2 regions of the Litorilinea aerophila genome follow, and region 1 is predicted to be linked to the other one. Evidence: riboswitches for the same ligand, from Rfam matches in the RefSeq annotation. Region 1 holds a riboswitch; the other holds the start of a gene.
What was found. A riboswitch is a leader RNA that binds a small molecule or an ion and turns the genes downstream of it on or off. The one in region 1 is predicted to bind thiamine pyrophosphate.

Region 1 (14,644 bases):
GCCGCGGGCGTCCGTCCGGAGCACATCGAGGTCAGCGGCATAGACACGGCCACCCACACCGACGACTTCTTCAGCCACCGGGCTGAGCGGGGCCGCTGCGGCCTCTTTGGCATGGTGGCCTGGCTGCTGCCCCGGGAGCCCGACACCGGGACGCAGGAGGAGGGGTAGAAACAGGATGGATGGGTGTCGATGGCCATCAGGCTCGGACAACCGGCTACGCTTTGTCCGTCTGTTGCTGCGCCTGGCGCCGGCCCTTGTGGTGTTGTTTCTGGGCTGGCCGTTTGCGGCCCTGGCGGCCGATACCGACGAGCCGGCCGAATTGACGGGAGCTCCGGCGCTGGTCAACCCCGGCTTCGAGTGTGACGTGGGCTTCCACCCGTCCACCAATCCCGTCGGGGAGACGGTGTACATCCCCGATGGCTGGAACGCCATCTTCCTCCAGGGAGCGCCCCTGGTCCACAGTGCCCGCCTCTTCTTCGAGGGCCGGGCCGACCCTGCCGCCGGCTGCCAGTCGGAGCGGGTGCACGTGGAGCGCATCGAAGGCCGGGATAGCGTGGTGGTGCGGGCCCAGGACCTGGAGACGCCGCCCACGCCTGGCAAGCCCTTCGACGTGGCCCTCTACCAACAGGTGCCTGTGGTGTCGGGCACGGCCTACAGCCTCAGCGGCTGGTTTCTCAGCCTCTGTGGCGGCAGCGCCGTGCCCAGCGACTGCCCCGACGGCTACTACATGGACAAGTTGCTGGGCCTGGATCCGGCCGGCGGCGTGGATCCCCTGGCGTCCACCCTGGTCTGGTCCAGCGACCGCCGCAACTTTGTGGATGAGGAGAACCGGCGCATCGGCTGGAGCAACCTTCGCACCGTGGCCGTGGCCCAGGCCATGACCCTCACTGTCTTCGCCCGCCTCTCCAGCCCCTTCCAGTGGCACGGCAACCACGGCTTCATGGACGCCATCAGCCTGGTGGAGGCGCCCACGGCCACCCTGGCACCGTTGCCACCGATGGTGGTGGGCAACCGGAGCCTGGAGGTTCGCTGGGACGGCGCGCTCTCCGACGACATCGCCGCCATTCCCGGCGGGACCTACCGCCTCTTCTTTGACCTGCAAGTGCGGGTCCAGGGGGAGGAAGCGTGGTACGACTGGATCGTGGGCGCGGAGGGCGCCGGGAGCGCCATCTTTACCGCCGCCTGCCTGAACACCACCTACGAGTTTCGAGTGCGCGCCCGGGCCGAGCAGCCGCCGGCGCCCCCCGAGGGAGCCTGGCCCAACCATCGCTACCCAGGCCCCTGGAGCGAGCCGATGGCCGTCTACTTTAGCCGGCCGCCCATCACCACCACGCTGCCCTTTCCCGGCACCGCGCGCCTGTACCTTCCCCTGGTGCACGGCACCGTCTATGCCGGGCCACCTTGTTGAGGGCGAGGTTGGTTGCCAGGGGCATGTTTTGCCAGCGGCCTGAATCGCTGGTACAATCGCGATGGAGTCCCAACGGGACACCGGCCCTCCGGTGTCGCTCAGTTTAAAGCTGCAGCCATGGCAACGACCCAGACAGACACCTCAGTGGATACAAACACGCCGGTGGATATTGCCGCCAACCTGGCCCAGGTGCGCCAGCGGATGGTGGCAGCCGCCCGCCGGGCCGGCCGCGACCCGGCGGAGGTCACCCTGGTGGCCGTCAGCAAGACCCACCCCCTGGAAGCCATCCGGGCGGCCTGGGCGGCCGGCCAGCGGGACTTCGGCGAAAACCGGCTGGAAGAGCTCTGGGAGAAGGTGGAGGCCGCCCGGGACGCCGGCCTGTCGGACATCCGCTGGCACCTCATCGGCACCATCCAGAGCCGGAAAACCCGTCAGGCCGTGGGGCCTTTCGTGCTCATCCATTCGGTGGACCGGGTCAAAATCGCCCGGCGGCTGAGCCGGGACGCCCTGGAAGCGGGGCAGGTCCTGGATGTCCTGCTGGAAGTGAACGTCAGCGGCGAGGAGACCAAGCGCGGTTTCGCGCCGGACGAGCTGCTGGCCGAAGCCCCGGGGATGCTTCAGCTGCCGGGGATTCGCATCCGAGGCCTGATGACCATGGCGCCCCTGGTGGACGATCCCGAGGAGGCCCGGCCCGTCTTTCGGGGGCTGCGAGAGCTGCGGGATCAGCTCCGGGCGCGTTGCCCGGAGGGCGACTGGTACCACCTCTCCATGGGCATGACCAACGATTTTGAAGTGGCCATCGAAGAGGGCGCGACCCTGGTGCGGGTTGGATCGGCCATTTTCGGCGCCCGGCAGGCGTAATCAACAATGCAACCGGCCAAGAGGCCACAGGTGTAGATGAACATGTTGGAGAACAAAAAGATCGTCTTTATCGGCAGCGGCGCCATGGGTGAGGCCATGATTCGGGGCCTGTTGAGCCACGACCTGGTCACACCAGAGCAGATTGTGGCATGCGACCCCGTGGCCGCCCGTCGCCAGCAGATGCAGGAAGCGTACAGCGTCCACGTGAGTGAAGACAACGCGGCCGCTGTGAAAGATGCCGATGTGGTGGTCCTGAGCATCAAGCCCCAGGTGGCGGCCAAAGTCTTCGCCGGCCTGAAGGGACACATCCCGCCTTCGGCCCTGGTTCTGAGCATCATCGCCGGGCTGCCCATCCGGGTCATGCAAGAGGGGCTGGGCCATGGGGCCATCGTGCGCTGCATGCCCAACACGCCGGCTCAGGTGGGCATGGGCATGAGCGTCTGGACGGCGACGGAAGCGGTGACCCAGGCTCAACGGGCCCAGGCCGAGGCCATCCTGGGGGCGTTGGGTGAACAGATTGCGGTGGAGGACGAGGGCTATCTGGACATGGCCACCGGGCTGAGCGGCTCGGGGCCGGGCTACGTCTTCCTGCTCATCGAAGCCCTCATCGACGCCGGTGTCCACATCGGCTTCAGTCGGGGTGATGCCCAGAAGATGGTGTTGCAGACCATTGCCGGCAGCGTGGAATTGATGCGGACCACCGGCCTTCACCCGGCCGATCTGCGCAATCGGGTGACCAGTCCCGGCGGCACCACCGCCGCAGGCCTTTTGGAATTGGAAAACAGCGGCGTGCGTGCGGCGCTGGTGCGGGCTGTGGTAGCCGCCTATCGGCGCAGCCAGGAGCTCGGCGCCGTGTATGACGAGTAGCATGAAAAGAGAGTGCCCATGATCACCTTGTTAATCATTTTGTTGCAGCTGTACAGTTACGTGTTGCTGGCGCGGGCTCTGGTGAGCTGGATCCCGAACCTGGATCCCTACCATCCCCTGGTTCAGTTCCTGTACCAGATCACCGAGCCGGTCCTGGAGCCGATCCGGAAGTTGGTGCCGCCCCTGGGCGGGATCATGGACATCTCCATCATCATCGCCTTCTTCCTGCTGATCGTCCTGGAACAGCTCCTGCGCTCATTGGCCTGACAGAAAGGAGAGAGCACATGGCTGGCACACTCAGGCGTCCACAGGGATGTGGAGACCGGGGCCATATGGCGCCAGGTGCTGTAACTCGGAGGGGCGCCGGCCCCCTGGCAGGATTAGCCAGGCGAATGGGACGGGGGCGTCAGCGCTGGCTGGCAGGCCTCTGGAGTGTCCTGGTCGCCCTGACCCTGGTGGCTTGCCAGCCTATCCAGCCGGTGGCCTCGGAGCAGGGCGAGGTGACCACCTTGCCGGAAGGAGCGGTGGACGTGTCGAGCCTGTCAGAGGTGGAGCAACAACTGGTGGCCCAGGCCCGGGCCGACCTGGCCCAGGAGCTGGGGGTAGCTGCCGAGGAGATCCAGGTGGCCGGGGTGGAGGCCGTGGACTGGCCAGATGCCAGCCTGGGTTGCCCGGAGGAAGGGATGATGTACGCCCAGGTTATCACCCCGGGCTACCGCATCGAGCTCCGCGTGGATGGAAACAGCTACGAATATCACACCGGCAACCAGCCGGACGGTCCCATGGTGCGCTGCGAACCCACAGATTCTTGAGTAGGGGCGGGCCGCCGTGCCCGTCTGCTGTCGCCAGTCACGAAAGGGCGCCGGTTTGTGGTAGGGCGGCTCCCAGCCGCCCGATGGCGCCACATCCGGGTGGATGAAAGGACGGCGACGCCTGCGCAGCATGTAGGGGCGAATCACGATTCGTCCTGCCTGCGACGGGGCGCCGGTTTCGTAGGGGCGGGCCCTTGGCCCGCCCGCTGTTGTTTAATCCTCCCTGGACTCAATGAAAGGCAGCCACAGGGTCGGGACGACGAAGGTGAGGTCCACCCGTTTTTGCAGGTGCGTGCCCGGTACCACCACCCACATCACCATGGGCTCCCGTTGTCCCGCCGGAATGGTGACCGTGGTGGTGATGGTGCCGCTGATGGTCAGGGTGGCCGTGGGCGTCACGCTCCCCGTGCTGGCAAAGACCTGGACCGGCAGGCCATCCCCGACCGGGTTGCCGTAGGAATCGGTGACCCGGAAGGTGAGGGGCAAGGAGTAGCTCTCTGCTGGCGGGAACAGGGCCGGCAGGTCCAGGGGCCCCTCGATCTCCGTGGCCGGGCCGGGCTGGATGGTCACGGTGACGTTGGCCCGCAGGTGGCCAATTTGGGCGCGGATGGTTGTCTGGCCCGCCCGGGTGCCGGCCTGGAAGGTGTCCGTGTACACGCCGTTGTGGACCACCACATCCCGGGCGGTGCTGCCGTCGCCGAAGGCGCCCAGGTCGGTGACCAGGGAAATGGGCATCTCTCCAGCCATGGGTTGACCCTCATCGTCCAACAGCCGCAGGGTCAAGCTCCCCGTTTGGCCTACCTGCAGCGTGGAAGGGGTCACCGTGAACTCTACCTGGACAGGCTCCGCCTGGACGTAGACGGGGGTTTGCCCGGCGGCCTGACCCACCTGGAGATGCAGGGTATAGTCGCCTGCCGTGATCGGCGCCTGGAACTGGAGGGTCGCCACGCCCCGCTCGTTGCTGAGGGTGCCCGTTATCACTGCCTGGGGGGGCAGCTCCTCACCGGCCGGCCCCAGGCCGTAGTAGACCACCGCACCACCCACCGGCAGGGAACCGGATCCCTGGTCCGGCGTCACCACCCGGACGAGGAAGCTCACCGCTTCCCCTTTGAAGACCACCTGGGGCGAAGAGGCCAGGGGCTGCAGCCCCAGATCGGCGGAAGCAGCCAGCAGGGCCGCGTGCGCGTTGATGCGCCCGAAACCCAGGGACGCATCCCGGCCGGGCGCGGTATCTCCGTTCACGTCCTCGGCCGTTTCCTGAATCAGCGCCCGGATCTGGTCCCGGCTCAGGTCAGGGCGCAGGCTCCACAGGAGGCCCGCCAGGGCGGAGACGTGGGGCGTGGCCATGCTGGTGCCGGAGAGGGTACCGTAGCCGCCGTTGCGGTAGGTGCTGAGGATGCCGGCGCCCGGCGCGGCCACTTCTACCTCCGTCCCCTGGTTGCTGAAGGAGGCCCACTGGTCGTTGGCGTCGGTGGCGGCCACGGCCATGACCTGGGGGTAGGCGGCCGGCCAGTAGACCGGCGGCGACGGGAAGCCAGGGCTGTGGTTGCCGGCGGCCGCCACCAACAACAGGCCCTGGCGGTAGGCGTTGTCCACCGCCACGCGCAGGGCAGATGGATCGGTGTTGAGGGTGAGGCTCATGTTGGCAATCCGGGCGCCGGCCCTCACCGCGTAGTAGAGGGCGTCGATCAGGTCGTCGATGTAGCCCCGCCCCTGGGCATCCAGCACCCGCAGGGGCAGGATCTGGAGCTGCCGGCCCAGGCCGGCGATACCCTCGCCGTTGTTGGCCGTGGCCGCCAGGATGCCCCCCACGTGGGTGCCGTGGCCGTAGGGGTCGTTGGGCTCGTTGTCTTGCTCCACCCAGTCCCAGCCGTAGAAGTCATCCACAAAACCATTGCCGTCATCGTCCACACCGGCCACACCGGCCAGCTCAGCCTGGTTGTGCCAGAGGGGCGCGTTCACCAGGTCGGGGTGGGTGACATCGAAGCCGCTGTCAATGAGGGCCACGGTGATGGCGGGGCTGCCCTGGCTGATGCCCCAGGCAGACAGGGCCCCGATCCGTTCCAGGGCCCACTGTTGGGGCAGCAGGGGATCGTTGGGCGGCGGCTCCTGGGGCGGATTCAGCAGCAACCTGGACGCGGCCTGGATGCGGGCGTTGAACTCGGCGAAGCGGATAAAGGGCGCCTGGTCCACGGCTGCCCGCCGGACTTCCATGGCGCTGTACAGCTCTGCACTGCTGGCCAGCACCGCCTCATCCGCAGGTCGGGCCGCGATCAGCCCGAATTCCGGCCAGCGACGGGTTAGCTCCAGCCCGTTTGCCTGCAGCCAGGCGCGGAGTTCCGCTTCCGACGGCTCGCCTTCCAGGCCCAACAGCAAGGTGGATGGATCCACCTCTGCCTCCGCTTCCAATGCCGATGCGGCCGGCGTGTCGGTCACCATTTGGGGCCGTGCCTGAACCTTCCACCCTGGCATGACCAGCCCCACAACCAGCAACAGGGCCAAAATGGGCCGCCTGATCTCCATGGTCCCTCTTTCGTTTTTGTGCTAAAATCTCCCTGCAACCATTTTCTGTGTCCATTTTCGAATGTTCCCGGCGAATACGCAAACAGCCATGGATACGATTTCACTGGAACGCTTTGAAGAGTTGGTCGAAGAGGCGCTGGACTCCATCCCCGAAGCCCTGTGGGCTGCGGTGGACAACCTGGCTGTGGTGGTGGAGGAGTGGCCCACCCGCCAGCAGTTGGCCCAGGTGGGGATGCGCCGCGGCCAACTGCTGCTGGGCCTCTATGAGGGTGTGCCCCTGACAGAGCGGGGTCAATACTACAGTCTGGCGCCGCCGGACAAAATTACCATCTTCCGCCAGCCCATTCTCCAGGTCTGCCCGCCGGGGGATGAAGACGCCATTCGCCAGCAGGTGCGGCGCACCGTGCTCCATGAAATTGCCCACCATTTTGGCATCAGCGACGAGCGTCTGTGGGAGCTGGGCGCCTATTGACGGTCAAGAAGGGGAGGCATACGTTGGTTGGACTGCATCTGACGAATCGTAGACGGCCGTTGGCCTGGTTGACCCTCTGGCTGCTGGCCCTCGTGGTGGCCGGCTGCTCTGTGCCGGGCATCCCCTTGCCGGAGCTGCCCATCGATCTCTCCGATGTCCCCGGCATTCCCGATGGGCTGCAGGAGTTCCCGGACCTGCTGGGGCAGTTGGGCCTGCCGGATCTCAGTCAGCTGGAGAACCTGCCGGTGCTGGAGGATCTGCCGGCCCTCCAGGCTGGACCCGGCGCCATCATCTACAGCGGCCCGCTGGAACGGCGCCTGGAAGTGGGTCAGGCCATTCCCGGCACAGATATCCGCCTGACGGCTATCAGCGCCGACGGCGCCCAGTTCGAAATCGCCGGCCTGCGTAGCGTGCGCACCGTGGGCGACTCCCTGGACTACGACGGGCCGTGGCCGGGCCTGGCCGGGGTGACCTACAACCTGCGCCTGCGCATCTACCAGGTGACCGACCGCACCGTGCGGGCTGCGGGCGTCCATCGCCTACACATCGAGAACATCACCCCGACCCCTGCCGAGGTCGACCTGGGGGCCAACACCCTCAAGTTTCCCTTCACCACCAGCGCATCCAGCGGCCAGCTCTTCACCGGCATGACCATCGGCTTTCTGGGCAGCGAAGCCCGGGGCGCGCAGCTGAGTGGCCTGCCCGAGGGCGAATATCCCTACCGCAAAGTGGGCGACAGCATCCGCTGGCAGGGCTACCTGCGACCGGACATTCCCGTGGATTATCAGGTACGGGTTTTGTACTACACGGAGAACAGTGCCCGGGTGGGCGGCATCGTCACCGTCGCCCTGCCCGTCCGGTGAGGGTTGTATGGCACAGGACAGCTATCGCATCCAGTTCAATACCCGCAGCGAATTTCACCGCAGCGCCGGCCACCCACCGTTCCAGGCCATCCCCGCCCACTACTACAACATCACCGACTCGGAGGCCTGGCCGGTGGCGGGACTGCTGGTGCTGCTGGATGGCAAAGGCCAGCCGGTGCGGGCCGAGCTTCACCTGTACGAAGATCAGCCCAGCCACGTCCACGAAGCTGCCATCCGCCAGAGCCGGCTCCTTCTCCAGGAGCGCTACACCGGCGACGATCCCCTGCCCCTGCGCATCATGCAGACCTACCAGCACCGGGACGCCATGCACGTGCGGCTCTCCACGGTGACAGATGCCACCCCCCAGACGCCACCCCGCGGCACGTCTTCCCGCCTGCTGGTGGCGGCCCTGGGGATCGCGGTGATGCTCTTCCTGGTCTGGCTGGTGGCCTTCTACCAGCCGGGCGGTACCCCCGATGAAACGGCAGCCTCGGCGCCCGCCGGCTCGGAAACTCCCGGCCCCAATGTGGTGGCTGCCCTGTTCACCAACCAGTCGGACGGCGGGGAGGCGGAAGAAGTGCTGCCGCCCAGCCGCAACGCCCATCCCGGCATCGGCATCGGGGTACGGGTCCAGATCGCGCCGGGGCTCCGCCTCACCCTGCGCAGCGAGCCCGGCCCCAACGCCGGCGAGGTGCGGGGAGCCATGGAGAGCGGCCAGACGGCCCTGGTGATCGGGGGGCCGGCCTACACCCGGGGCGATCAGGACACCATCGTCTGGTGGTACGTCCAGTTGGATGACGGCACCGAAGCCTGGGCCGCTGCCAACACCAGCACCCGCACCGTTCTTCTCCCGGTGGAGTGAGGGTGGAGAAAGGGCATCACAGCAGGGTCATCAGCCCGGGGTGGATGGCCAGCTCGATGGATGCGCCGGGATCCGGCAGGCGCAGGACCGGCTCCCCGCCGTCGCTGGAGAGGCTGTAGGCCGGAAGCTCGAAGTGCAGCCGTTCCATGCCCTGGCTGCCGGCCACCTCCAGCTCGATGCCGTAGTGGCTGCCCCGGAACGATCGCCGCGTCAGCTTCCCCTCCAGCCGGAACGACCCCGGCAGCTCCCCTTGTCCAGGCCAGCGGGCCGCCTCCGGCCGGATCAGGAGGGTGTAGGATCCCGCGGCGCGGCCGGCTGCATCGGGCGGTGCGGGCAGTTCGCCCAAAGGCGTCCGCAGGCGTCCGTTGCCGGGCTGCTCCAGGGTGGCGGGAATCAGGTTGCGGAAGCCCAGGAAGCGGGCCACGAAGGGCGAGGCCGGGTGGGTGTAGACGGCTTCCGGCCGGCCCACCTGTTCGATGCGTCCCCGGTTCATCACCACCACCCGGTCGGCCAGGGCGAAGGCCTCTTCCTGGTCGTGGGTGACGTAGAGGGCCGTCACCCCCACCCGGGTCAGGATGCTGCGCAGCTCCACCATCAGCGCATCCCGCAGGGACTGGTCCAGGTTGCCCAGGGGCTCGTCCAGCATCAGGAGCCGTGGGTTGGGCGCCAGGCTGCGGGCCAGCGCCACCCGCTGCCGTTCCCCGCCGCTCAATTCGAAGATGGAGCGTTCGCCGTACCCCTCCAGGTTGACCAGGTCCAGCATCTCCGCCACCCGGCGTTGGATTTCCGCTGCCGGCCGGCGGGCCATGCGCAAGCCGAAGGCGATGTTCTCCGCCACAGACTTGTGGGGGAACAGGGCAAAGTCCTGGAACATGAAGCCGAAATGGCGCCGGTGTACGGGCAGCTCCCGCAGGTCCTGGCCCTTGAGCAGGATCTGCCCCGTGTCCGCGTCTTCCAGGCCGGCGATGACCCGCAGCAGGGTGGTCTTGCCGCAGCCGCTGGGCCCCAAGACACAGAGGATCTCCCCGGCGTAGACCTCCAGGTGGATATCCTGTAGGGCCACGGTGGTCTGGCCGTAGCGTTTGCTCACCCCGATCAGGGTGAGCATGGGCTGGGTGGTCGTGGTCATCGTCGTCAAAACTCGCCGATATCCTGGAAGCGGAAGCGTTCGATGGCCAGGAGCCCAGCGGCCGAGACCACCATCAGGATGGTGCTCATGGCCAGGGCCTGGCCGTAGTTGAGCAGGCCCGGCTGGCCCAGGGCCCGGTAGATGACCACCGGCATGGTGGGTACATCGGGCCGGCTGACCAGCAGGGTGGCGCCGAATTCCCCCAGGCTGATGGTGAACGCAAAGGTGGCGCTCACCAGGACGGCCCGGAAGAGGATGGGCACGTCCACCTCCCACCAGCCTCGCCACGGAGGCGCGCCCAGCACCGCCGCAGCCTCCCGCAGCCGCGGGTCCAACCCCCGCAGGGCCGGCAGAAAGGTGCGCACCACAAAGGGCGAGGCGATCAGGCTGTGGGCGATGGGAACCAGGGCCAGGGAGGTGCGCAGGGGACCCATGGAGATGATGTAGCCGAAGCCCAGGGTCACCGCGGAGGTGCCCAGGGGCAGCAGGAAGATGGGATCCAGCAGGGCGGTGACCCAGCTCCGGGGGCGGGCCAGGAGGTAGGCGCTGACGATGCCCAGAAAGAGGCTGAGCACCACGGTGGCCATGGCGAAGAGCAGGGAGTTGCGCACCGCGGTGAGGGGCGGCACGAAGAAGGCGCTCTGGCGGCGGTTGACGGCCAGCTCCCGGTAGTAGGCCAGGGTGAAACCCTCTCCGCCCAGGGTGAAGCTGCGCCAGGCCAGGGCCAGCAGGGGGGCCAACAGCAGGAGCAGGGTCACCACCAGGATCAGCCCCAGGCCGAGCCGCTGCCAGGTACCGGTCACCGGCCGGGCTGTCCGCTCCTGGGGGCGCATCTCCAGGGGCAGGCTGGCCCGGGCCTGGAGCCGGGTGTAGACAGCCATGATGGTGAAGGTGATGGCCATCTGCACCAGGCTCAGGAAGGCGGCCACCGGCAGGTTGAAGAGGCTCACTGCCTGCCGATAAATTTCCACCTCCAGGGTCGCATAGCGGAGTCCCCCCAGGATGAGGACCACCCCAAAGCTGGTGAAGCAGAAGAGAAAGACCAGCAGGCTGGCGGCCAGAATGCTGGGGGCCAGCAGGGGCAGGGTGATCTCCCGGAAGAGGCGCCAGCGGCTGGCGCCCAGCACCGCGGCTGCCTCTTCCAGGTGGGGGTTGAGGTGGGCCCAGAAGCCGCCCACCGTGCGGACGATGACGCTCACGTTGTAGAAGGCGTGGGCCAACAGGATGATCCAGACTGTCTGCAACAGGCGGATGGGCGGTTCATCCAGGTGGAACCACTCCTGGAGCCACTGGTTGAGCAGGCCGTTGTCGCCCACCAGGGTGATGAACGCGGTGGCCACCACCACCGTGGGCATGACAAAGGGGATGGTGGTCAGGGCCCGCAGCAGGCTCTTGCCCGGAAAGCGATAGCGGGCAAAGGGGTAGGCCACCGGCAAACCCAGGATCAGGGTCAGCCCGGTGGAGGCGGCTGCCTGCCAGGTGGTGAACCAGAGCACCTTCCAGAAGAAGGGCTGGCGCACCGTCTGCTCGATGCCGCGCAGGGTCCATGTTCCCTCCGGCCGGAAGCTGGTGGCCAGAATGTGGCCCAGGGGATAGAGGTAGAACCCGGCCAGAAAGAGCAGCGGCAGCGCGTAGAGCAGATAGAGGGGCAGCCGGCTGAGTTTTCGCACCCTACCGCAGCATCACGTTGGTCCAGGCTTCGATCCACCGTTCCCGGTTGGCGTCGATGGCCGCCGGATCCAGTTGGGCGGGCTCGGCCGGCTTCTCCGCAAAGCGCACAAAGACCTCCGGCAACTGGGCGTTGACGTTGGCCGGGTAGACGAACATCTGCAGGGGGATGTCCTCCTGGAAGGGCACATCCAGCATGAAGTCGATGAGCTTGCGGGCCTCCTCGGGGTGGGCCGCGCCCCGCAGCACGCCCACGAACTCGATCTGGCGGAAGGTGCCGCCCGGCGGCGAGATGTTGACGCTGGCCGGTTCGGTGCGCCCGTCGGTGGCGTAGACCACGTCCGCAGGGGGGCTGGTGCTGTAGCTCACCACCAGGGGACGGTCCCCGCTGCCACCGGAGCCCACGGTGAAGTGGTCGAAGTAGGCCTCGCTCCAGCCGTCGGTCACCAGCACGCCGTTCTCCTTCAGGGCCTGCCAGAAGTCCAGGTAGCCATCTTCACCGAAGTAGGCCACGGTGGTGAGCAGGAAGGCCAGGCCCGGCGAGGAGGTGGCGGGGTTTTGCACCACCAGCAGGTTGGCGTACTCCGGCTTGATGAGGTCCTCCAGGCTTTGGGGCAGGGGAATACCCCGTTCCTCAAACCAGGCCCGGTCTGCGTTGAGGTTCACGTAGCCATAGTCCACCGGCAGCAGGCGATTTTCCGGGTCCAGCTTCAGCTCGTCGTCGATCTGGTCCAGCAGGGGCGAGGTATAGGGCTCGAAGATGTCCGCATCCAGGGCCCGGCTCAGGAAGGTGTTGTCCACGCCGAAGAAGACATCCGCCAGGGGGGCATCCTTGCTCAAGATCACCTTGTTCAAGGCCTCCCCCGCGTCCCCCAGCTGGAGGAACTGCACCTGGATCTGGTTGCTCTCTTCGAACTGGGCCAGGACCTCCTCGCTGACGTTGAAGGAGTCGTGGCTGGCCAGCACCACGGTGGCCGGTTCGGCTTCGCTGGTGGACATGTTGGCCGGGGGTGCCACCGGCTGACAGGCTGCCACCAGGAGCAGGCTGCAGAGAAGCAGGAAGAAGGTTTTCCGGTTCATCAGGCCCTCCGTTTTGAATAAAACAGATTGATGCGCCAAGGCGGATAAAAAAACCTTACCCGATTGGGTAAGGTGAGTTTCCCAGGGAAAGTGGGCTATGGTTTCCTCCGCTGGCATTACCCAGATCAGGTCCATTGGGTCGGTGGCAGGTCGGCCACCCTCTCAGCCCGGCGCTTCCGAGCTCCCCGTCTGTGATGTCGGCCGCCAGGCTCAGAACCCGCGACCCTTCTGCGTTTCAGTCTAGCACACTCCGCTGAAATCGTCGAATTATCCCCCCACCTGTGGGGCCAGAGGTCCCCCGGGAGACATGGCCACCGCCCTGTAGGCGCAGCTCGCAGCTGCGCCTATGTCTCCGTCGCTTCACCCGCCTGAATCTGTGAAACCGTGCGGTCGGAGACCGCACCTACGGTTTGGTGACGGATCTGACAGAAGAATATGCCTTCATTCCCTATGCTGAATGTGGTATGATGGCAGGGAACGATGCCCCATTCGGGGGGGCGCCCTCGAATGAAATTGGTGGAAAGTGTTGGTAGGGAGTCGAAATATGCGCGCGTTTGTCCTGAGTGGTGGCGGAAATCTGGGTCCCCTTCAGGTGGGTGCGCTGCGGGCTCTGCTGGAACGGGACATCCGCCCCCAGATGCTGGTGGGCTGTTCGGCCGGCGCCCTCAACGCGGCGTTCCTGGCCCGGGAGCCCACCCTGGAACAGGTGGAACACCTGGCCGACATGTGGCGCCAGGTGACCCGACAGGATGTCTACCCCAACGGCCGGCTGAGCGTCCTCTGGCGCTTCCTGAGCGGCCAGGACAGCCTCTACGACAACCGCCGTTTCTATGCCTTCTTGCAGCGCATTGGCGTTAGCCCGGCCTGGACCTTCGGCCAGATCCAGGGCGCCAGGCTGTACGTCACGGCCACCAACCTCCGTACCGGCCAGCTCCATGTCTTTGGCGACGACCCCAACGACCGGGTTCTGGATGCCCTCATGGCCAGCACCGCCCTGACCCCGCTTCACCCGCCGTGGACAGTCAACGGCGAGCGGTACATTGACGGCGGAACGGTGACCCCTCTGCCCCTGCGGGTGGCCCTGGAGCGCGGGGTGCGGGAGATCTACTCCCTGCACATCGTCAGCGCACGGGAGGAAGAAGAAGAGCCCGGCCTGGTGCGCGGCGTGGTGGGGCTGCTCCGGCGCAGCGTGGCCACCATGTTACGCCTCCAGGCCCAACACGACCTGCTGCTGACAGAAGAGCGCCAGGGGAAGATTCGCCTGCACCACATCCGGCTCTCCACGCCCAACCCGCCCAAGGCCACCGACTTCAGCGGTGAGGAAGAGATGTTCGACCTGGGGTATCGGCAGGCGGTGGCCTACCTGGAGCAGCGGGCAGGAGCGTCCACTGTCTCCGGCCGTGGGAGCAGCGTCTGGTGGCGCCGCCTGGCCGAAGCCGTCGGCATCCCCAGGCGGATGGAGATACCCCCGCCGGAGCGGCAAGTGGCCGGTCAGGAAGCGCTTCCGCCCTGCTGATCCCGGGCACACTGGGGACAGTGGCGGGGATCTTCCAGCTCGATGAGGTGCTTGCCGCACACGGCAAAGGTCACCTCCACCCGCTGGCGCAGAAATTTCCGCCGCACCTCTGCTTCCAGCATCAGGTCCGGGCAGTTGGTTTCGATGAGGATCTTGGGCACCGGGCAGGTGTTACACAGGGAGCGGTGCCAGGGGTAGGGGTTATTGGGATTGGCCGCCAGCAGGCGGCATTCCTCCTTGTTTTTTCCTCGAAAATAGTCACCGTAAAAGTATCGACAGTTGACCGGTTTATTCATGGATTTTTAGCACAGAGACAGGGCGGCGCCACGTCCGCAGCCCCAGTCGCGGAGTTGCGAACGTGGCCCCATGTCTGAAAAAAAAAGACCGCCAGCTTCGGGCCAGCGGTCTTGCCTTCCCGGACGGCCAGGACCCGATCCGCCTCAGTACAGTCTGGCGTAAATACCACGGCAGAAATTCCGGGTGCCCTCTGGGCGCACTACCTCTGGCGGAAACCATCGGCGAATTTCTGCCGGGATTTACTCAGTTCTTCCAGAAGGGTGATTCATCGTCGTCTGGGTAGTCC
Region 2 (14,644 bases), on a different contig from region 1:
TGACCCGGATCAGGCCGGCGGTGCCCGCGGTGCCGATGATGATCACCGGAATCCAGAGGTGGCTCAGCATGTCCACCACTTTGGCCCAGCTCCAGGGCGCGTCCTGATACTCAGGCGAGAAGAGGCCGCCCACGCTTTGGTTGAAATATTTAAAGGCGATGTACATCAGGATCAGGGCCAGCAGGAAGTTGGGGGTGGCCAGGCCAATGAAGCCCAGGAAGGTGGCGATGTAATCGCCGATGGAGTATTGCTTCACGGCCGAATAGATGCCGATGGGAAAGGCCACGATCCAGACAAAGAGCAGGCTGCTCAGGGAGAGTACAAAGGTCAGGGCCAGCCGGCTCCAGATGAGATCCTTGACCGGCATGTTCCAGGCGAAGGACTGGCCGAAGTCTCCCCGCAGGACGATGCCGGAGATCCATTTGTAGTATTGGACGTAGATGGGCTGCCCCAGGCCATAGCGCTCCTTCAACGCCTGCAACGCCGCCGGGTCGATGTCCTCGCCCTGGGAGGCCAGGGAGGCCACCAGGGTGGTCAGGTAGTCGCCAGGCGGCAACTGGATGATGATGAAGGCCACAATGGAAATGGCCAACAGGGTAGGGATCATGTACAGAATGCGTTTGATCAGGAACTGTAACATAATCGTTATCTCCGCTTGACGGACCGGGGATCGGCGCGGTCACGCCGATCCCCTATACTCCAACTGGTTTGCCTCTTCGGCCGGTTTAACCCCGGCGGCCCCGTCACTCGATGAAGTACTGCTCCGGATTGGTGGGTGCCGGAGTGGGATATTGCCACGAGCCGGGCATGGATTCGGGCACATTGTGGAAGTTGTTCTTGACAATGCCATAGCCCGGAGGAGACGAGGAGATGCCGATGACGTAGAACTGATCTTTGGCGATGGCCAGGATCTCCTTCATCAGCTCCAGCTGTTTCTGGTAATCACCCGTGGCCTTGATCTGGTCGTAGAGGGCCATCTGATGTTTGACGATATCCGGCGGCTCCTCCGGCGGCACCAGGGCGCCGACGCCGCTGGGATTCACATACCACGTGTACCAGGCCATGGCATAGGCCGATTCGCTGGTGACCGGCACAAAGTGGCGGGGATCCAGGAAGACCGACGAGGAGCCCCCGGCGCCCCACACGTGGACGTCGAAGTCGTTGGTATCCTTGCGGGTGTAGAGCAGGGAGCGGTCCAGCACGGCCAGCTCGGCGTGGATGCCCAGGTCCTGCCAGTTCTGGACCACCATTTCCGCGATGTCGGAATGGCCAAAGGCCTGGGTCGTCTGGACCACGAAGGAGAAAGGCTCTCCGTCGGGCCCCAGGTAGTACCCATCCGGACCTATCTCGGTGATGCCCGCTTTGGCCAAGTATTCCCGCGCCAGTTCTGGGTCGAACTCAGTATACATCGTATACATCTCTTCGTCATAAAGTTCAGGGATACTGGTCTTGTCCATGGCGTTGTTCATGGGCTCACCCTGACCGACGAAGATGACGTCGATGATCTCCTGCCGGTTGATGGCGTGGGACATGGCGATGCGGAAGTTCTTGTCCTGGAAGATGGCCCGCATGCGGGGATCTTTGTGGTTGAGGTTGAACATCAAGCCCAGGGTGTTGCCGCCGCTGCGGGTCTCGAAGAAGCGATAGTTGCCCGCCTCCATGTTGTCCGCCAGCACGGCCTTGTTGTCGTTGGTGTTGAAGTGGCGGGCCATCATGTCGATTTCGCCGTTCAACACCTTGAGCAACAGAACCTCCCGGTCCTCCAGCACGTCGTAGACCACCCGGTCGATGTACGGGAGCTGATTGCCTTCCGGGTCCACTTTCCAGTAGTAGGGGTTGCGTTCCGCCACCACCTGGGTGCCCGCACCATAGGCGGTGGTCAGCCGCCACGCCTTGAGGGTGGGCAGCTCGCTGTTCTGCCAGCGGGCATCGTAGGGGGTGCCGGGCACGCCATCACACTTGAGCTGGAAAAGGTTCACCCAGTCGGTGGCGCCGGCTTCCTGGATCAGGGCGTCGATGCCATCCGGGTTGTAGCGGGCGTGGAACTGCTGGCAGTAGTGCTTGGGATAGCGGGTTGGCGTGTCGCCGGAAGGGGTGGCCAGGTTCTGGAGGAGCAGGCCATTGGGGACCGGGAACTTGAAGACCACCGTGTAGTCGTCCACCTTTTCCACGCTGGGGTCGGCATCGCCCACCTTCATCCACGAAGGCGGTCCGCCGGGCGAAAGCTCAGCGTTCATGGCGATGTCTTCCCACCAGAAGACAATGTCGTCGGCGGTGAAGGGTTCACCGTCGGACCATTTCATGCCTTCCCGCAGGTAGAAGGTGTATTCGCTGGCGTCCTCATTGGGAACCACTTCCTTGGCAATATTGGGCTCTACCGTTGTCCACTGGCGGTCCCACCGCACCAGATGGTCATAGCTGATGGTACGGACCAGCCAGGCATTGTCCTGGCCGCCCATCAGGGCGGTGCGCCAGGTGCCTCCGTACTTGCCGATGCGTTCCACCGGCTCCACCACCAGGGGCTCCTTCGGCAGCCGCTCGGACAGTGGGGGGAGCTCGCCGGCGGCCACCAGTTCCTGCAACATGGGCGCTTCGTGGGGATTGCCCACAGCGGCTGTGGCTGCCTCCTGTTGCCCGGCATCGGCCGGAGCCGACGCCGCGTCGCCTGGGGGTTGGGCTGCGTCGCTGCCCGGGGGAGCGGGCGCGCCGCAGGCAGCCAAAAGGGCGATGAGGCCGAGCATGGTGACTACCAGGCCAACGTGACGGCTCCACCCTCGGCTGATTTTTTTCATGGCACCACCTCCTTCAGTTTCCTTTTTCATACAACCTACCATGTCGCCGGTGGCAGCCCTCCGGCTGGGGCAGACAGTCCGTCCACGCCAGCCGGAGGGTGTATGCCCTGGGGCGCCCGTTGCCCTTGTTCAGGTCAGGACGGGACGCCGGGCCAGCCCGCTACTGCTCAATCCAGTACTGTTCCGGGTTGGTAGGGCCGGGGTTCGGATAGAGCCAGGAGCCGGGCATGGACTCGGGCACGTTGTGGAAGTTGTTGCGCACGATGCCGTAGCCAGGCGCAGGCAGGCTGATGCCGATGGCGTAGAACTCGTCCGCCGCGATCTCCAGGATCTGCCGCATGAGCTCGGCCTGCTTGTCCGCATCACCCGTGGCCTTCAGCTGGTCGTAGAGTTCCATCTGCTTCTTGGGGCCGGCCGGCGGCTCCTCGGGCGGGGTCAGCGCACCCTCGCCAGTGGGGTTGTTGTACCAGCTCTGCCAGGCCTCCGCATAGAGGGACTCGCTGCTGAAGGGGAAGTACCAGCGGGGCTCCAGGATCACATCCAGGCCGCCATCACCGCCCCACACAGCCGCGTCGTGCTCGTTGGAGTCCTTGCGGGTGTACATGAGGGAGCGGTCCATGGTCTTGATCTGGAGCTCGATGCCCACGGCCGCCCAGTAGCCTTTGACCAGCTCCAGCGCGTCGATGCGGTCCTGCTGGGTGGCGGTCACATCCACGGCGATGGCGAAGGGTTGGCCATCCGGGCCCAGGCGCATGCCGTTGGCATCCTTGTCGGGCAGGACCTTGTCCAGGTACTCGTTGGCCAGGTCCACGTCATATTCCGTGTACTGCTTGGCCAGCCGCTCGTTGTAGAAGGGCGAGGTGGGGCGTGGCGCGAGCTGCCACGGTTCGCCCTGGCCCACGTAGACCACGTCGATGATCTCCTGCCGGTTGATGGCGTGGGAGAGGCCGATGCGGAAGTCCTTGTTCTGGTAGATCTCCCGCTTCATCGGATCCTTGTGGGTCAGGTTCAGCGCGATGATCATGGTGTTCATGCTGGAGGGGATGGTGTCGTAGAAGTGGTAGCCGCCGGCCTCCATGTTGTCGGCGAAGACGGCCTTGTTGGCCAGGGTGCCGATGTGGCGGTCCTGCATGTCGATCTCGCCGTTGAGGGCCTTGAGCACCAGCACTTCCACGTCCTCACCCACTTCGTAGACCACCTTGTCGATGTAGGGCAACTGGCGGCCTTCGGGGTCCACCTTCCAGTAGTAGGGGTTGCGTTCCGCCACCACCTGGGTGCCCGCGCCGTAGGGCGTGGTCAGGATCCAGCCGTTGAGGGTGGGCAGGTCGCCGTTCTGCCAGCGGGCATCGTAGGGGGTGCCGGGCACGCCGGAGCACTTGAGCTGGAAGAGGTTCACCCAGTCGTTGGCGCCGGCCTCCTGGATCAGGGCGTCCAGGTTGTCGCTGTTAAACTCCCGGTGGAACTGCTGGCAGTAGTGCTGGGGGTAGCGGGTGGCGTCCGCGCCGGAGGGGGTGGCCAGGCGCTGGAGGAAGAGGCCATTGGGTGTCTTGAAGGTGAAGCGAACGGTGTAGTCGTCCACTTTCTCCACGTTGCCCGGCTCGCCGCCGGTGACCATCCAGGAGGGCGGGCCGCCGGGGTTCAGTTCGCTGTTGGTGGCCACGTGATCCCACCAGAAGACCAGGTCGTCGGCGGTGAAGGGCTCGCCGTCGGACCACTTCATGCCTTCCCGCAGGTGGAAGATGAACTCGGTGGCGTCTTCATTGGCCTCGTAGGCGGAGGCGATGTTGGGCTCGATGCCGGTCCAGTCGGGCGTCCAGCGCACCAGGTGTTCATAGGCGATGGTGCGCACCAGCAGGGCGTTGTCCTGGCCGCCCCGCAGGCCCATGCGCCAGGTACCGCCGTACTGGCCCAGGCTTTCCACCGGCTGTACCACTTTGGGGTCGGCCGGGAGGCGCTCCTCCAGGGGAGGCAGCTCACCGGCGGCGACCTTTTCGGCCAGGATGGGGGCTTCTTTCTGGTCGGTGGCGACTGCCGGCGCTTCCTGGGGGGCGGCCGGTGCCGCTTCCTGCTGGCCTTGCGGTTGGGCCTGCTCCGCCGGTGCTGACTCCTGGGGTGTCCCAGCCGGCGCGCCACAGGCGGCCACCAGGCCGACCAGGAGGAGCACGGCCAGCGTGCGGAACAGCCACTTCATGGATGGTTGGTTCATATGCGTATTCCCCTTTCGAAAGTAAATTAAAGAGCTACCTGAAACAGATTGAAGTGTTACCTGGCGGCAACCGTCGTGTGACCTTCTGTCTTTAACCGGTCGTCAAACGGTCGTCGTTGCGGTAAGTGGAAAGCGGTAGCATGCCCCCCCTTTTTTTCGTGTAGCCCGACAGAGGGCAGCCGGTGGGCTCCCCCGAGGGCAGAACGGGTGGAGTCGGCGCAGATATCGGCTGGCCTGACGGGCTCTCCGTCAGACAGGATGACAGCGAAGTTGTCTGGACGACGTTGGGCCTAATCAATCGGCCGGTGGGTGTCTGTTGTGTGAGTCGATGTTTGTTTGGGCGTTGAACTATGGTACGGGCAAGTGTGCTTCGATTATATATGATATAGTGGAAATCACCAAACGACTTTTCAACCTTGCCAACCCCATTGACGCCCCCGGCTACCAACTGCCCCTCAGGCAGAATCCAGGTCGATGGCCACCACCTCCAGATCCAGCACGGATGGCACCTCCACTCGCACCACACCCTGCCCTTCTTCCCAGGAGGCCGGGCCCGGGGTGTTCAACAACTGGACCCGACGGGGTCGGGTCCCCACGGGCAGACGCACCGTCACCACCTGGCGACCCACCGGCAGGAGCTCTCGGGCCGGCCCCTTCATCATCATGGGGTTGGTCAGATTGACCAGATGGACCGTCATGGATGCTTCCTGCCGCCACACGGTGACATCCAGCACGCCGGGCCCTTCCACCGTCACCACCGGCGGCTCGTCGGTGGCCCAGCGCACCGCGTTGGCCAGCAGCCGGCCGTGGTCCACGCACAGCACCTCCCAGAAGATGCGGTCGATGTCCCAGGGGAAATAGACCACCCGTCCACCCGCCGTCTCCCGCAGGTAGACTTCCGGCACCTCGGTCCGTTCCACCCGGGGATAGACGGCCTCCATGGGCAGGTCGGGGTAGGAGGGGATGAGGGTGAGGGGCGCGTGGGCCAGGGGGGCTGTGGCCTGGACCGGCAGCCGGTACGCGCCGTGGATGATGCGAGGGGCGTCCTCCAGGCCGGCCAAGAGGGGGTGGATGCGGCCGTCGGCCTCCCGTTCCAGCCGCAGGTAGGCGTTGCGCATGGGACCTTCCACCTTGCCCGCCGCCTGCACGCCGAAGAGATGTCCCAGGCCCAGGTCCGGCCGCAATTCGCCCCACTGGTTGTAGCGAGAGGTTTCAAAGGTGGCCACCAGGCTGCCGCCCCGGGCCACAAATTCACTGAGCTGGCGGCATTGATGGTCCGAAAGGGCCGCGATGTTGGGCAGGATCAGGGTGCGGTAGCGGTCCACGTGCTCTGCATCCAGCAGGCCATCGTGGACCATTTCGAAGGGGATGCGGGCCTCCACCAGCGCCTGATACCAGCCCAGGATGGGCGTCTCCACCCATTCATAGGCCTCCTGGCCGCCGTAGAATTGGGCCGTCTGTTGGGAGTAGACCAGGGCAACCCGGGCCAGGGGCGCCTGGTTGCGCAGGTAGCGTTCGTGTCGGTGGTGCCAGCCGTACAGCTCTTCCACCACCTGGAGCCAGCGGGGATCGTAGACTGAACCGGCGAATTTGGTGAACCAGGGGCGCAGGCCATTGGCGATGCCATCCAGCACCCAGAGGCGGATCTCCGCCGGGCTTTGGACGGAATCCTTCCAGCGGTACTTTTCCTCCACCCCCACGCTGAAGATGCCGCCGATGGGCTTGTTGCCCAGGGTGGCCCGATACTCCTTGGCATTCTTGCCGTTGGCCCAGGGGGCCATCAGCCCGTGGCGAGCCTGGCGGTCGGCAAAGAGGGTGTCCGACAGCTCGCCGATGGTCTTCATGTCCAGGCTGCTGAGCGCGCCGCCCCCGGAATTGGCGATGAAGCGGGCTCGGGGATTGATGGCCCGGATTTCCCCGTCCCACAGACGCCACAGCTGGAAGAGCCGCTCCTGGCGCCAGCCCAGGTAGGCGCGCCAGGCCGGATCGCGCGGGTCCTGGCTGCGGGGCAGATCCAGGCCATGGCGCTCCCGGAACAGGCGACGGCAGCTGGCACAGTAGCAGATGCCGTGACCTGTCCAGCGGTTGCTGAAGATGCCGTCCACCTGGTAGCGGGAGACGATTTCCCGGTGTACCTCGGTCATGAACTCGAAGTTGTAGGGGCCCAGGGCACAGGTCACCCACAGCTCCGGCGACGCCCAATGGCGGCGGGGCTGCCCGTCCACGTCTACGGCCACCCATTCGGGATGGGCTTCGTATGCGTCCTGGTGGATGGCGTGGGGGTCGGTGCGCGCGATGACCACCATGTCCATGGCCCGGCAGCCGGCCAGCAGCTCGCCGAATGGGTCGCTGTCTCCCATCCAGGGAGAGCGGTAGTGGAAGGGGATTTGGGTGGGGTAGTAGGCCACGCAGCCACCTGCGCTCAGGCAGGCGGCGTCGGCGTGGACCCGCCGAAAGTAGTCCAGCCAGAAGTGGGGATCGTAGTTCCCCGGGTCGTTCTCCACCAGGGTCAGCTGGGCCCACCGCATGGGCCGGTCGAACCAGTCGGCGTTCCCGTGGCTGTGATTGGAATCGGCCACCATGGTGCTCCTTTCCTGATAGGCGGCGGATCTGCTTGTCAGGAGGCCAGCCGCAGCACCGTCACGTCCCGGGCCGGCGCGGTGAGTTCCACCGTCCGTCCCGTCACGGCAGCTGGCGCACCCCACAAGGTCTCGCTCCCCTGGAAGGGTCCCCACGCCGGGCTCAGGGACAGGCGGACCGGTCGCTCCTGGCGGGTGGGGTTGGCCACCCACAGGTAGGTGCCGCCCTCGCCGTGGTGCAGCCGGGCTTTCACCTGGGGATCGCTGCTGCGGATGTGTTGCGCCTTGCCGGCAAAGGCCAGGCAATCGGCGAAGAAGGGAGCCGAGCCGTTGCCAGGGTGTCGGCCATGCCCGGCCCCCACCATGGTTCCCACCAGGCGGGTTTTGCCCTGGCCGTAGCGGTGTTCGACCGCGGCCACCTGCCCATCGGCGTACCAGCCCACGGCGGTGCCGGTGGTGGGCCGGTAGGCCTGCAGGAAAATCCCACCCCAAACTGGAATGCCGTTGAAGTTGAAACGCAGATCGTCCAGCAGGTCCGGCGTGAACTCCACGTAGCTCTCCTGGCAACCGAAGAGCTCGTCCAGCCCGAAATTGGGCTGGTGGGGGCCCACATGGCCCCGGTCGCCGAAGTAGGCCGGGCACCCTTCGGCCACCAGGGTGCCGCCGGCCGCCACCCACTCTTTGAGCCGCTGTGCGACGGCCTGGGGCAGCATCACCGGGAAGGGCAGGTAGAGGAAGTCGTAGCTGTCGATGTCGTCGATGTGCACCCAGTCGGCCTGGATGTTGTTGTCGAAAAAGCCCTGGTACGCGCCCTGCATGGAGCGAGCGTAGAAGTCGGTGCTCTCCTGTTGGGCATAGGTGAAGAGTTGGGTCTCCGGCACATAGACGATGCCCACCTCGCCCTGGACGGGGCGGGAGCGCCATAGCTCGTCCTGGGCAGTGGCCCAGCGGCCGATGCGGCTCACCATCTCGGAGCGGGGCGTGCGGGATCCATCCATGCCGTAGGCGCCAAAGGCGCCGAACAGGGGGCCGTCCAGTAGCGGACGCCAGCGCAGGTAGTACATGCCCGTGGCCCCCAACATGAAGCTCACCAGGTCCCAGTAGCGGATGTCTTCCGGCTGGGCGATGCGGCCCTGGTCCCGTGGTTTGCCGATCACTTGGGGCTGCATCCAGAGCGGCCCGGCGTAGGTCTCTGCGTGCCAGAAACGTTTGCCCCGAGACGCCGCGCGCACCAGGTCCACCGCGTGGAACTGTTTCCAGGGCTCATCGCCATGGCGTGAAGAGCCCCACGTGTAGCCGTAGCTGTCCACCTGGGCCGCGGCCCGCCAGTCGTCGGCGCCCCGGGGGGCCATGACCGTCAGGCTGCCCACGATGCCATGGGCGGTGATGGGGTGCACCGGGTCGAGCTGGCGGATCAGGTCGACCTTCCAGGCCATGAGGCGGTAGGCGTTGTCGATACGAAATTGGAGCCAGTCCAGCACATGGGGGTAGGGGCCCAGGTGGCGAGGCGGGGAGACATCTTCCCACGCTGCGAAGCTGTGGCGGTGCCAGGCTTCGCCCAGGGCGCGCAGGTCGCCGTACTTCTCCTGCAGCCAGGCGCGGAAGGCGGCAGCCGTGGCCGGGCAGTAGCAGAGCTCCTCGCCGAAGTTGCACTCGTTCCAGACATCGTAGCCGCCCAGCCCGGGGTGATCCTTGTAGCGGTTGACCAGGGTGTGCAGAAAGCTGGCCACCAGCTCTCGATAATCTTCGTTGTCCAGGCAAAGGCCTGGGAAGCCGCCCGTGACACAGCTGCCGCTCATCCGGCTTTCCACCGGCTGCCCTTCGCGCGTCTGGTAGCGGGCATGGGCGTACCGTCGAAAGGCCCACTCGGGCGCCGCCATGGAGAATTCGGCGATGATGGTCTTCATGCCGTGTTGGGCGGCCAGGTCCAGCTGACGGTCGTAGTCGGACCAGTCGAAGACGCCCGGTTCCACCTCCACGGCGGACCAGAGGAACCAGTGGCGGAAGCTATTCATCCCATCTTCCGAGGCAGTGCGGTAGTCCCGTTCCCAATCTTCCCGGGGGGGATTGGACTTGCGGAAATAGACGGCTCCGTAGGGAAAACGGGGCAAGGGCGGGGTGGTCATGTGCTCCTCCTTTGGCGGATGGACGGTCAAGGGCTACAGGGAGCACCTTGGCCGCATGTTCAGTGTGATTGATGTTCCGTGTGAATGTGGTGGTTGCAGGGAACTTAAGGAGGTTTTCCCTAGTGTACATCGATTTCTGCGCGAGGGAGAAATTGGCCCTGGCACGGAAGCCGCCCCATTGGGGAGCTCTGCATGAGACCGTGGCATGAGATCGTGGCCGGCCTTGGGGCCGATGATTTCAATCATCGGCTGGCACACCCCAGGTGCGTTAAAACGCACTCCACGGCACGGATGGCACCTGGCTTGAATCCGCTTTGAACGGATTTGCTGCCCCAGCGAGACCTTCCCCCGTCTCGTCATCTGTGGATGGACGTACTACCGCCCACTAGCCTATCCCCAGGTAGCGGTGATACAATGGAGCCCAGTTCTAGCCATTTCCCATCCCCTTTCCCCAATTGGAGGCCCCATGATCCGAACCGGCGTGGCCTATATGGGTCATCACAACCCCAAACACCTGGCGACCGATCTGCGCGCCATGCAGGAGTTACAACTCGACGACGTGTTGGTCTGCCTGCAGGAGAACGACTTCGTCCATTTCACCGGCAAGGTGCACTTCACCCCCTCCATCGCCCGGGAAGCCGGGCTGCGTCCCCTGGCTATCTTCTGGGGCGCGCTGAACCTCTTTGGCGGCGGCCGCTCCAGCCAGTTTTTGCTGGAACACCCCGAGTGCTTCCAGGTGGGGCGCGACGGCAGCCACCGGCCGGCTGGCTGCTACGTGAATCCCACGTCGGTGGCCCGCATCCAGGAGATGATCGACATCATCGCCCAGGCGGGCTATGCCGGCTACTTCGTGGACGAGCCCACCCCCCTGCGGGCGTGCTACTGTCCCGCCTGTCGGGAGAAGTTTGCCACCCTCTACGACGGGGCAGAGCTGGCCGCCGCCCCCGAGCCCTTACAGGAGGAGTTTCGCCAGCGCTGCGTCGTCGACTATGTGCGCACCATCGCCGCTTACTGCAAGGCGCACCATCCCCACCTGGAGACCCTCTGTTGTCTGATGCCGGTGGACCGGGCCATGTGGGCCGCGGCCGCGGCCATCGACAGCCTGGACAACATCGGCACCGACATCTACTGGGTCAACAACGATCGACCCCTGGACGAGATGACGCCCCTGCTGCAGGAGATGACGGATGTGACCCGACAGCATGGCAAAGTCCACCACGAATGGCTCCAGTGCTGGCGGGTGCAGGCTGGCCGGGAGCCGCGCATCTTCGACCAGGGCCAGCGGCTGGTTCAGGCCCGGCCCGACGCCATCTATGTCTGGGCGTGGGAGGGCCAGATCGGCACCACCGAAGCCTGCGAAGATCCCGCCGCGGCGTGGGGGCAGGTGTGTCGGGTCCTCCGCCTGGCAAAGGCCGACTGACGGAGCCCGCCATGTTCAACGTCTGCATCAACTGTGGCCAGTACCGGGCGGACAAGGTGGTGGATCCGGCCGGGCCCGACGCCATCTGCCCCGAATGTGGCCACCGCCACCCCTTCCTGCAGCAACCCCTGTTCGTGCTGGGCGGCGCGTCCGGCAGCGGCAAGTCGACCCTCGTCGCCGCTTTGGTCCACACGCTTCCCCAGGTGGTGGTGCTGGATTCGGACATCCTCTGGATGGATGAGTTCGCCGCGCCGGAACAGTGGCCCAAGTACACCAACCTCTGGCTGCGGCTGTGCAAGAACATCGGCCAGTCGGGGCGGCCCGTCTTGCTGGCCGGCGCGGGCCTGGCCGTGCCCGCCAATCTCACCGCCTGTGTGGAAGCCCGCTACTTTTCGGCGCTGCACATCCTGGCCCTGGTCTGTGACGACCAGGTGCTGGCCGAGCGGCTGCGGGCACGGCCAGACTGGCGTAACTGTAGCAATGCCCCCTTCATCGACCAACAGGTGGCCTTCAACCGCTGGCTCCGTCAGGAAGGTCCCCGGCAGACTCCGCCCGTCCGCCTGTTGGACACCACCGACCGCCCGGTGGCTGCCTGTGCCGCAGAGATCCGCCGCTGGGTGGTTGGAACGTTAGAACGTTCCAACGGTTCAACGACTTGAGGAAACCCCATGATTGACCATACCGTTGACTTCTGCCGCCACCTTGGGGCGGCGCCCTCTCCCTTCGAGTTTGACACCACAATTTGACATCACGGCAACCAGGCTGCTAGACTGAAAGGGTCATACCGGTATCGGCATCCGGGTTCAAACATATCGGCCGGAGGAGCCTGGCGGTTTCCTCCGGTGGTCGTTTGAGCCTCCGCACCATACCAACCGAACCTGTTGTTCATACCCGTTGGGGGAGCCTGGTCACAGGCTGAGAGGACCATTGCATGGTCGACCCCATGAACCTGATCTGGGTAATGCCAGCGCAGGGAAACGGATTCGCTTTGGAGAAGGCGACGCCACCCTGCGGGGTGGCGTTTTTCGTTGCCCCGTACCTGAAGAGCCCCTTGCCTTCCTCCAACGCCGTTCGGGCCACCTTCCGCCTGGACAACCGGGGCAGGTGCCCGACTCCCTGAACGCTGCTACCTGGAGCATGAACAGCAACATGAATGCACAGGAAAGGAGCAGCGTCAATGGAATCACAACAAACCGTGGGACGCACCTTTTTGCCCAAACTCCAGGCACCTCCGGAGTGGGGCATCCGTCCCGTCACCCCCGACTTCCGCATTCTCCGTTTTCTGGACTTCTTCGTGCTCTGGTCCAGCCTGGGGGTAGGACTGCTGGTGCTGGAGGCCGGAGCGCTGCTGGTGCCGGGCCTGAGCCTGGGCCAGGCCTTGCTGGCCATCGGGCTGGGCACCCTGTTGGGGAACCTCCTGCTGGCCTTGACCGGCGTGGCCGGCAGCGACCACGCCGTGCCCACCATGGTCCTGCTACGGCCGGTGCTGGGCACCCGGGGCTCCTACCTGCCCAGCCTCCTCAACCTCATCCAGCTCATCGGTTGGACTGCGTTCGAGTTCTGGGTCATGGCCCTGGCCGCCGAGCGCATTAGCCTGGCCCTGTGGGGGGTCTCGGGCTATGGCGTGTGGCTGGTGATCTTCGCCGCCTGGTGCATCCTGCTGGCCCTGGGCGGGCCGCTGGTGGTGGTTCGGGAGTGGCTGGAGAAGTTCGGCGTCTGGCTGGTCTACGGCGTCACCCTGTGGATGACCTACGCCCTCTTCACCCAGTACGACCTGGGGGCGCTGTGGCGGCAGCCGGGCACCGGCGACATGCCCTTCTGGCTGGGCGTGGACCTGGTGGTGGCCATGCCCATCTCCTGGCTGCCCCTGGTCTGCGACTTCACCCGCTTTGCCCGCAGCTCCCGGGGCTCCTTCTGGGGAACCTTCCTGGGCTACGGCCTGGCCAACATCTGGTTCTATGGGCTGGGCGCGCTCTTTATCCTCACCCTGCAGGTGAGCGAGCCCACGCCAGAACACCTGGCCACGGCCATCATGGCCCTCACCGGCGGCGCGCTGGCCCTGCTGGTCATCCTGGTGGATGAAACGGACAACGCCTTCGCGGACATCTACTCCGCGGCGGTGACCATTCAAAACGTCTTCCCCCAGGTGAGCCAGCGGCTGCTGGTGGTGATCATCGGCCTGGTCTCCCTGGGCCTGGCCGCCTTCCTGACCATGGGCCGCTACTTCGACTTCCTGCTCCTTATCGGGTCGGTCTTCGTGCCCCTCTTCGGCATCCTGGCGGCGGACTACTTTGTGGTGCGCGGGCGGCGGCTGCAGGTGGACGCCCTCTACCGGCAGGAAGGGCCGTACTGGTATCGGGGTGGCGTCAACTGGTTGGGCGTGGGCGCCTGGCTGGTAGGCGTGGTGGTCTATCACGCCATCGCCCGGGGACTGCCCTGGCTGGGCGCATCCATCCCCGGCTTTGCCGTGGCCTTCCTGCTCTATCTGCTCCTGGCCCGGCTGGCCGGTCCCCATCTCGGGCGGGAATAGAAAAACGGAAATAGAAAAAGAGGAGGATCGCGTGCCATGCAGCGGCCTGAGCATGTTCTGATCGTGGGCGGCGGGATCTGTGGCCTGGGTATCGGCTGGGAGCTGGCCCGGACCGGCCAGCCGGTGACCGTGCTGGAACGGGGGGAGGTGGGGCCCGGGAGTTTGCCGGCAGCCACCTGGGCCGCTGCCGGCATGTTGGCTCCCCAGGTGGAGGCAGAACCCGGCGAGGAGTCGTTGCTGCCCCTGCTCCTGGAAAGCCGCGCCCGCTGGGCTGACTTCAGCCGGGAACTGCAGGAGGCCAGCGGCATCGACGTGGGCTATCGGACGGAGGGCACCCTGGTCGTGGCGGTGGACCGGGATCAGGCGGAGCGCCTCCAGTTCCAGTATGAGTTCCAGCGCAGCCTGGGCCTGGAGCTGAGCTGGCTCTCTGGCCGGGAGGCCCGGCAGCGGGAACCCCACCTGACCCGCCACGTGTTGGCTGCCATCTACAGCCCCCTGGACCACCAGGTGGACAACCGCAAGGTGATCCTGGCCCTGCGCAAGGCCTTTTTGGCCGCCGGTGGCACCCTGCGGGAACGCACCCAGGTGGCCGAGGTGTTGGTGACAACCGGCGACAGCGCTCCCCGGGTGTGCGGCGTCCGGCTGCAGTCGGGGGAAACCCTGTCGGCGCCCGTGGTGGTGATCGCGGCCGGCGCCTGGTCGGCCGGGTTGGCCGGGCTTCCACCGGAGGCCCGGCCGCCGGTACGTCCGGTCAAGGGGCAGATGATCGCCCTGCAGATGCCCACGGACCCACCCTTGCTGCGCCACGTGATCTGGGGGCGGGATGTCTACCTGGTCCCCCGCGAGGACGGCCGGCTGCTCATCGGCGCCACCGTGGAGGAGAAGGGCTTCGACGCCCGGCTCACCGCAGGCGGCGTGTACAACCTGCTGCGCCGTGCCTGGGAGACCCTGCCCGCCATCGACGAGCTGCCCATCGTCGAGACCTGGGCCG

Region 2: it holds a riboswitch for thiamine pyrophosphate, as region 1 does, so the genes downstream of both, cytX (putative hydroxymethylpyrimidine transporter CytX) here and FKZ61_RS21795 (thiamine ABC transporter substrate-binding protein) in region 1, are expected to answer to the same signal.

The regions. Positions count from the first base shown of each region.
Region 1 is NZ_VIGC02000041.1:29,400-44,043, forward strand. Features, by position in the region: gene FKZ61_RS21735 (polyphenol oxidase family protein) at 1-168, shown strand, start outside; gene FKZ61_RS21740 (hypothetical protein) at 176-1,408, shown strand; gene FKZ61_RS21745 (YggS family pyridoxal phosphate-dependent enzyme) at 1,526-2,269, shown strand; gene proC (pyrroline-5-carboxylate reductase) at 2,312-3,136, shown strand; gene FKZ61_RS21755 (YggT family protein) at 3,155-3,403, shown strand; gene FKZ61_RS21760 (hypothetical protein) at 3,529-3,948, shown strand; gene FKZ61_RS21765 (S8 family serine peptidase) at 4,162-6,471, opposite strand; gene FKZ61_RS21770 (metallopeptidase family protein) at 6,560-6,943, shown strand; gene FKZ61_RS21775 (hypothetical protein) at 6,967-7,806, shown strand; gene FKZ61_RS21780 (SH3 domain-containing protein) at 7,814-8,668, shown strand; gene FKZ61_RS21785 (ABC transporter ATP-binding protein) at 8,685-9,797, opposite strand; gene FKZ61_RS21790 (ABC transporter permease) at 9,803-11,467, opposite strand; gene FKZ61_RS21795 (thiamine ABC transporter substrate-binding protein) at 11,469-12,464, opposite strand; TPP riboswitch at 12,631-12,743, opposite strand; gene FKZ61_RS21800 (patatin-like phospholipase family protein) at 13,090-14,061, shown strand; gene FKZ61_RS21805 (hypothetical protein) at 14,037-14,357, opposite strand; gene FKZ61_RS21810 (hypothetical protein) at 14,602-14,644, opposite strand, start outside.
Region 2 is NZ_VIGC02000012.1:136,890-151,533, reverse strand. Features, by position in the region: gene FKZ61_RS11360 (ABC transporter permease) at 1-640, opposite strand, end outside; gene FKZ61_RS11355 (ABC transporter substrate-binding protein) at 744-2,792, opposite strand; gene FKZ61_RS11350 (ABC transporter substrate-binding protein) at 2,953-4,998, opposite strand; gene FKZ61_RS11345 (alpha-amylase family protein) at 5,454-7,580, opposite strand; gene FKZ61_RS11340 (beta-galactosidase) at 7,616-9,703, opposite strand; gene FKZ61_RS11335 (hypothetical protein) at 10,170-11,123, shown strand; gene FKZ61_RS11330 (AAA family ATPase) at 11,135-11,782, shown strand; TPP riboswitch at 12,010-12,116, shown strand; gene cytX (putative hydroxymethylpyrimidine transporter CytX) at 12,301-13,653, shown strand; gene thiO (glycine oxidase ThiO) at 13,690-14,644, shown strand, end outside.